2 regions of the Mesorhizobium sp. M0563 genome follow, and region 2 is predicted to be linked to the other one. Evidence: predicted binding sites of a transcription regulator. Region 2 holds the regulator's gene; the other holds the start of a gene.
What was found. The regulator LexA, encoded in region 2, represses DNA repair genes until DNA is damaged. The targets are predictions, from matches to a motif close to TGTTCNNNNTGTGTTCNG.
Positions count from the first base shown of each region.

Region 1: a site for LexA is predicted at 2,090-2,107, ahead of NKI50_RS05665 (2'-5' RNA ligase family protein). Genes of this name have one in related genera too.

Region 1 covers NZ_JAMYQV010000003.1:65,975-69,644, forward strand. The annotation lists gene NKI50_RS05650 (ArsC family reductase) at 34-387, opposite strand; gene NKI50_RS05655 (ArsR/SmtB family transcription factor) at 560-910, shown strand; gene NKI50_RS05660 (SRPBCC family protein) at 913-1,392, shown strand; gene NKI50_RS05665 (2'-5' RNA ligase family protein) at 1,410-2,045, opposite strand; gene NKI50_RS05670 (ABC transporter ATP-binding protein) at 2,267-3,352, opposite strand; gene NKI50_RS05675 (cupin domain-containing protein) at 3,342-3,670, opposite strand, start outside.
Region 2 covers NZ_JAMYQV010000007.1:119,781-123,450, forward strand. The annotation lists gene NKI50_RS12090 (ComEC/Rec2 family competence protein) at 1-1,276, shown strand, start outside; gene lexA (transcriptional repressor LexA) at 1,270-2,001, opposite strand; gene kynU (kynureninase) at 2,473-3,670, shown strand, end outside.

The DNA of each region.
Region 1 (3,670 bases), on a different contig from region 2:
AGAGGGGGCGCGACGGATCGCGGCGGGTCGGTCCTATTTCCCACTCACCGCCTGCTGATAAACATCAGGCTTGAAGCCAACGAGAACCCTGTCGCCAAGTTCCAGCACCGGTCGCTTTATCATCGTCGGTTTGGCCAGCATCAGCGCCTTGGCCTTGTTCTCGTCCAGACCCATCCTGTCCTGGTCCGACAGTTCACGGAACGTCGTGCTCGCCTTGTTGAGCAGGATTTCCCAGCCGACCTTGCCTGACCAGCCGTTCAGCCGATCCGCGTCAAGCCCGTCTGCCCTGTAGTCGTGAAAGCGATAGGCAACATCGTGGCTCGCCAGCCAGGAACGCGCCTTCTTGACCGTATCGCAATTGGTGATGCCGTACATGGTGATCGTCAAAACGCGTCCTCGGACCAGTCGAAGCTGACGGCACCCTAAAACCGCGCCTCTCACTTTTCCAGCGGCCTCGCCGGGCTCCGCGATTTTGGGGCTTGCCAATAGTAAGGACTTTCCCTAAGTGTTTTCTAAGCCAACTCTGGTCACGCGGAATGGCCGAGGCAAGGAAATGACCATGACGAGCCTGCAGACCGAAAGCCCCCCGCCGATCAACGGCATTTTCCGGGCGCTCGCCGATCCGACCCGGCGACGCGTGGTCGAGCGACTGAACCGAAGTCCCGCCTCGGTCAGCGAGCTTGCGCAGCCGTTCGAGATGGCCCTGCCATCCTTCATCGAGCATCTCCGGGTTTTGGAAGGCTGCGGGCTGGTGCATTCGGAGAAGGCAGGCCGCGTCAGGACCTACCGGCTCGCGCCGGAGCCGTTGAAGCTCGCGGAAAACTGGTTGGCCGACCAGCGGGCGCTGTGGGAGCGCCGTCTCGGCCAGTTCGACGACTACGTGCTGAAACTCAAGGAGAAAGACAGATGAATATGGCCCCGTTGTTCCAACCCGATCCGAAGCTCGACCTCGTGCTCGAACGGACGATCGAGGCGCCGCGAGAACTGCTGTGGACGGCCCTGACGAGGCCCGAGCATGTCCGCCAATGGTTCACGCCGAAGCCGTGGATCATCACCGATTGCGAGATCGACCTGCGGCCCGGCGGTCTGTTCCGCACCCGCATGCAGTCGCCCGACGGCAAGGAGGTCAACGACAGGCGTTGCTGCTACCTCGAGATTGTTCAGAACGAGCGGCTGGTGTGGACCGATGCGCTGCTGCCCGGCTACCGGCCGTCAGGCGACCCATTCATCACAGCGGTCATATCGCTGCAATCGCAGGGCGAGGCGACGCGCTACACCGCGACCGCTATCCACCGCGACGAAGCCACGCGCAACAGCCACGAGGAGATGGGCTTTTACGACGGCTGGGGCACGGTGGCGGATCAGTTGGCGGGCTACGTCAAGACGATCTGAGGGGACCCTGGCTTGGCTCACATTGCGGCCACGGAATCGTCGTGGCCGTTCAACCGCCAGCGCCCGAGCTCTTCGTACCGGCCTTGCCGGATCAGACTGCGGATGAGCACAAAGTCACGTACGGTCCAGCTGATCGGTTCGATCGCCCGTTCTCGAACCCTTTGAACCCGCAATTTGTCACGAAGCAATCTAACATGAGGTTCAAAGGAGCTCCCCACAAAGGGCTTCAGCGGGCTGTCGGCGATCAGGGCGGTAAGATTGCGCCAGAACGCTTGCAGCGGCGGGACGCCGTCGCTGCCACGCAGCACCAACGCACCGCCGCCGAAAGCCGACAACCGATCGAACGACACCTCAAACGGTTTCGCCTGGACCATCGAGGCGACGTGGCGGGCGATTTTGACCAATTCCTCCGGCAGTCCATCATAATCGCCGAGCCCAACAAGCGAGATGTGCAGGCGTTCTGCCGGAAACGCTTGCCCTCGCAATCCCGATTCTCGCCGCCAGACGGCGGCCCGGCGTGCAAGCGGCACGGCGATCGTACTTTCAAGAAGAATGGCGAAGAACAGCCGGTCATTCCAGCGCCGATCCAGCTCCTGCCAGTTGAACACGGCTTGGCCGTTTTCGGTGATCCTGAATGCGGGCAGCTCATTCATGTTCATTGCTCCTCTCAAAGCCATTCCCGCCCAGCCAAGCAGAATAGAACAAAAAGGGAACAAATCAAACGGAAATGATACGAGCGCTGGTGCTGGCAGCATCAATGCTCGCAACCACATTTCGGTCGGCCGTATGTTGATGGCTCAGGCGCCGTAGCCGATGATGCCCTTGATCTCGAGGAAATCGTGGATCGCCCGGTCGGCGTATTCGCGGCCGTTGCCTAGCTGGACAGCATAGGGCAGTTGGCGCCACGGCGCAGGCTGATATGCGCCACGTCGCCGACGCTGAATTGAAAACCCTCCGCCCGGCGCGGCGCGTCGATCACCACCTGTGTCCCCTGCCCCAGCTCTGCATGAAGGCGCAAGGTGCGGCCGTGAAAGACGATGCTGTTCACCCGCACCGGTGCAGTACCGGCCGCGGCCTCTGTCGTCGCCAAAAGGTCCTCCGGACGCACGCCGATGGTGCGCACCGTGCCCTCGCCAGGCAGTTCGCCCGTCTCCGAAACCGCTTCCAGCGGCAGGGCGCCGGCGGCGAACCGCAAGCGCTCGCCGTCACGGCCGACGAAGCGCGACTGCAGAAGGTTCATCGTGCCGATGAAGCTGGCAACGAATTTGGTGGCGGGCCGGTCGTAGAGGGTCGCCGGCGGCGCAATCTGCTCGATGCGGCCTTTGTTCATGACGACGATGCGATCAGAGATCGACAGCGCCTCGGTCTGGTCGTGCGTGACCATGACGAAAGTGGTGCCGAGGCGCGACTGCAGTCGCTTCAATTCGACCTGCATCTGTTCGCGCAGATGCGCATCGAGCGCCGACAGCGGCTCGTCGAGCAGCAGCACGCGCGGTTCGCAGACGATGGCGCGGGCAAGCGCGACGCGCTGGCGCTGGCCACCCGACAATTCGGACACGCGGGCGCCGAGCTTTTCAGCAAGGCCGACCATGTCGAGCGCTGCGCCGACGCGCTTCGCCTGTTCGGCACCGGAGAGCTTGCGCAGCGACAAGCCGAAGCCGACATTTTCGGCGACGTTCATGTGCGGGAACAGCGCGTAGTCCTGGAATACGGTATTGACCGGACGGTCGAAGGGCCTGAGCGCACTGATGTCGCGGCCTTCGAGCAGAACCTTGCCGCTCGACGGGCTTTCGAAGCCGGCGATGACCCGCAGGCTGGTGGTCTTGCCGCAGCCGGATGGTCCGAGCAGGGTCAGGAACTCGCCGCGCGAAATATCGAGATCGACGGCATCGAGCCCGACGATGCTGCCGGGGAATATCTTGGAGACCTTGTCCAGCCGGACGAGCGGATCAGGCGCCATCGCGAACCTCGGACGGTTTGGTCGTGTTGACCCACAGGATCTGGCAGCGCTCGCTGCCCGGATTGCGGAAGGCATGCAGCAAGGTGCTCTTGAAGGCGAAGCTGTCGCCGGCCTTCAGGCCGTATCTGGTCGAATCGACCACCAGCTCGACCTCGCCCGAAAGGACGAACCCGAATTCATGGCCTGCATGGGCGTAGGCTTCGGCGGTGCCGCCACCGGCCTCCACCGTCACCAGCATGCCGGTCAGCGTAGCGGCCGGCGGCGACAGCAGTGCCTTGGCAATGCCTTCCGACTTGACCGGGATCTGCCGCCGGCTGT
Region 2 (3,670 bases):
GGCGGCCGAACGCAGCTTCATCATGTTGGCGGTGATGCTTATCGCCGTGCTGTTCGACCGGGCCGCGCTCACCATGCGCAACCTGGCGATCTCGGCCATCGCGGTCATTCTGGTGTCGCCGCACGAGGTGGTCGGTCCGAGCTTCCAGATGTCCTTCGCCGCGACGGCGGCCCTTGTCGGCGCCTATGCAGGCTGGTCCGATTACCGCGCCGGCGGGGCCACCACGCCGCCGCCCCGGCGGTCGCCGCTACGCTTTGCCACTAGAAAGGTACTGCTGGGCATGGGCGGCCTGGCGATGACCTCGATCATTGCAGGGAGCGCCACGGCGCTTTTCGCCATATGGCATTTCCAGCGCGTGGCGCCGCTCAGCCTGTTCGCCAATCTGGCCATCATGCCTATCGTCTCACTGGTCGTCATGCCCTTCGCCGTCCTCAGTGCGCTGGCGATGCCGTTCGGCGCGGATGGGCCTTTCCTCTACGTGATGGGCAAGGGGCTGACGGCGATGATCGCCCTGTCCGGGTGGATCTCCGAGCGCTCGCCGATCGATGCGGTCGGGCTGATTTCGCTGAGATCTGTCCTTTTGGTGACGATCGCCCTCGTCATTGCCAGCATGGCGACGACCTGGTTGCGGCTCGTGGCCCTTCCTTTTGCGCTCGCCGGCTTGCTAACGACAACGCAGACGCGCGTACCCGATGTATTGATCTCGGAGGACGCACGGCTCGTCGCGCTGCCGATCGGCAGCGGTGAACTCGCGGTCAACCGGGCACGCCCGAATGAGTTCACCATCGACAACTGGAAACGCGCGCTCACATCAGAGGCTATCGTCGCGCCGGAAACACCTGGAAAGAACGATCCGCAATTCGACATTGCCGATCCGGCCGACTTACCGCCGGGCATGCCGTTCATTTGCACGGACGGTCTCTGCCTTGCCAGGCATCCATCCGGCGCGATCATCGCGCTAGCCAATGACCGCGATACTGCACGGCCAGCCTGCGCCTTTGCCAGCTTGATCGTCATCGACGACGCCACCGCCCATAATCCCTGCTACTACGACCGGCTGGTCCTCGTCGTCACCAAACGGCAACTGGCGCGCGCGGGAAGTGCGGCCGTCTATTTCGATCCACAAGCGGCAACACGCGCCGAAATCCGCTTCGCCGTCGAAAAATCATACCGGCCCTGGCACGTGCAGCGGAAATTTTCACGCGCGGCGCGGGGCATGCCGCCATACCGCAGAGCCGACAAGCCAAAAGCCGGCGCCAAGGGCGCAGCTCAGTAGCGGCGGATCAGCCCAACGAGCTTGCCCTGCACCTTGACCCTGTCTGGTCCGAAGATGCGCGTCTCGTAGGCCGGATTGGCGGCTTCCAGGGCGATCGAGGCGCCCTTGCGGCGGAACCGCTTCAGCGTCGCTTCTTCCTCGTCGACCAGTGCCACCACGATCTCACCGGGGCTCGCCGTATCGGCATTGCGGATGATCACCGTGTCGCCGTCGAAAATGCCAGCCTCGATCATCGAATCGCCTTTGACCTCGAGCGCATAATGCTCGCCGCCCATGATCATGTCCGGCGGCACCGAGATCGAATGAGTCTGGTGCTGGATGGCATCGATCGGCACACCAGCGGCGATGCGGCCCATCACCGGGATAGACACGGCGGCGACGACATCGTCGTCATTGCCGGCTGCAGGGACGCGCGACGATGTCGGCTTGCCTTGCCGAGGACCTTGCCCAAGACTGCCCTGGATGACACTCGGCGAGAACTTGCGTGCCGCATTGAGGCCGGGGGCGATCGAATCGGGCAGGCGCAGCACCTCCAGCGCACGGGCCCTGTTGGGCAAACGGCGAATGAAGCCGCGCTCCTCCAGCGCCGTAATCAGCCGGTGGATTCCCGATTTGGAAGCCAGGTCGAGCGCTTCCTTCATCTCGTCGAAGGAGGGCGGGATACCGCTTTCCTTCAGCCTTTCGTGGATGAACATAAGCAGTTCGTGTTGTTTGCGTGTCAGCATAGCGACCCCCAACAGAATCAGAAAAACAAACCCAGAACAAACACTATCTGTTCCAGTTGTGTTCCGCAACTGTTTAAAGTTTAATGAATGTGTTAGGGCTCGGGTAACGATACCACTCGCCAAACCGGGACGCTGCATTTTCACCGCCGCGGGCCTCATCGCCTTGATTCTGCTTTCGTTTGCGGCCTCTGGGTTTCCAGAAGGCGGCACTGGTATCGGCCGTCAGCCGGCAAAGGGGCACGGAATTGAAGCCGTATCGACTGTGCGGTTTGGTCAATGCACCGTGAACGAAACGAACTCAAAACGCCAACCTTGGGTTGGCTTGGCTCCTGGTTTCCACCGCATGGTCAGGCAACTTGTCGCCGGTGGAGCCTTGCTGCGCGATACCAGGTAATGGAGAACCGCTCGTGACCGATGGATGCCGTCGATGCGTGTCCGGCGTTGCGGTGAATCTTGGGGAGCAGACAAATCATGACAGGAATTCCCGATCTCGTGGCCATAAGGGCGATGGATGCTGCAGATCCGCTGCGCGCGATGCGCGACCGCTTTGTGCTGCCGCAAGGAGTGATCTATCTCGACGGCAATTCGCTAGGGGCCGCTTCGCGTGCCGCTTTCGATGAATTGAGCAAGGCAGTGACCGAAGAATGGGCGCATGATCTCATCCGCGCCTGGAACACGGCCGGCTGGTTCAACATGCCGCTCGAACTTGGCGACCAGCTCGGGCGCCTGATCGGTGCCGCGGCCGGCCAGACGGTGGTCTGCGACACGACATCGGTCAACATCTACAAGCTGCTGCACGCCGCCATGGCCATGCGGCCGGAGCGGCAGGTCATCGTCGCCGAGGGCGACAGTTTTCCGACAGACCTCTACATGGCTGAGGGTGTGGTTTCGACGCGAAAAGATACGCTGCTGCGCCTCTCGGGGGTCGACGCGCCGAGCATCGAAGAGCTGATCGACGAACGCACCGCCGTGGTGCTGGTCAACCACGTCAACTACAAGTCGGGCGAACTGCGCGACATGCCGGCGCTGACGCGCAGGGCCCAGGAAGCCGGGGCGATGATCGTCTGGGATCTCTGCCACACCGCCGGTGCGATGCCAGTCGAGCTCGACACGGCAAACGCCGATTTTGCCGTTGGCTGCACCTACAAATATCTGAATGGCGGACCGGGCGCGCCTGCCTTCATCTATGCGGCTGAGCGGCATCTTGCCGACATCCAGCAGCCGCTCACCGGCTGGTGGGGCCATGCACGGCCCTTCGCCTTCGAGCCAGGCTATGCGGCCGGCACCGGCATCCGCCGGTTTCTGTGCGGCACCCAGCCGGTCCTGTCTATGCGCACGCTGAAGGGCGCGCTCGACATCTGGAACGATGTCGACATGACGGCGGTGCGCAAGAAGAGCATCGCGCTGGCCGATCTGTTCATCGAGCTTGTCGAGGCAAAGTGCGGCACTTACGGGCTAACGCTCGAAAGCACGCGCGACGGGGAAAAACGCGGCAGCCAGATTTCATTCATGCACGAGCATGGCTACCAGATCATGCGCGCGCTGATCGAACGTGGCGTGATCGGCGATTTTCGCGCCCCATCGACCATGCGCTTCGGCTTCACCCCGCTCTATGTCGGCTATGCCGATGTCTGGCAGGCCGTCGAAGTGCTTGAGGACATCCTGCGCA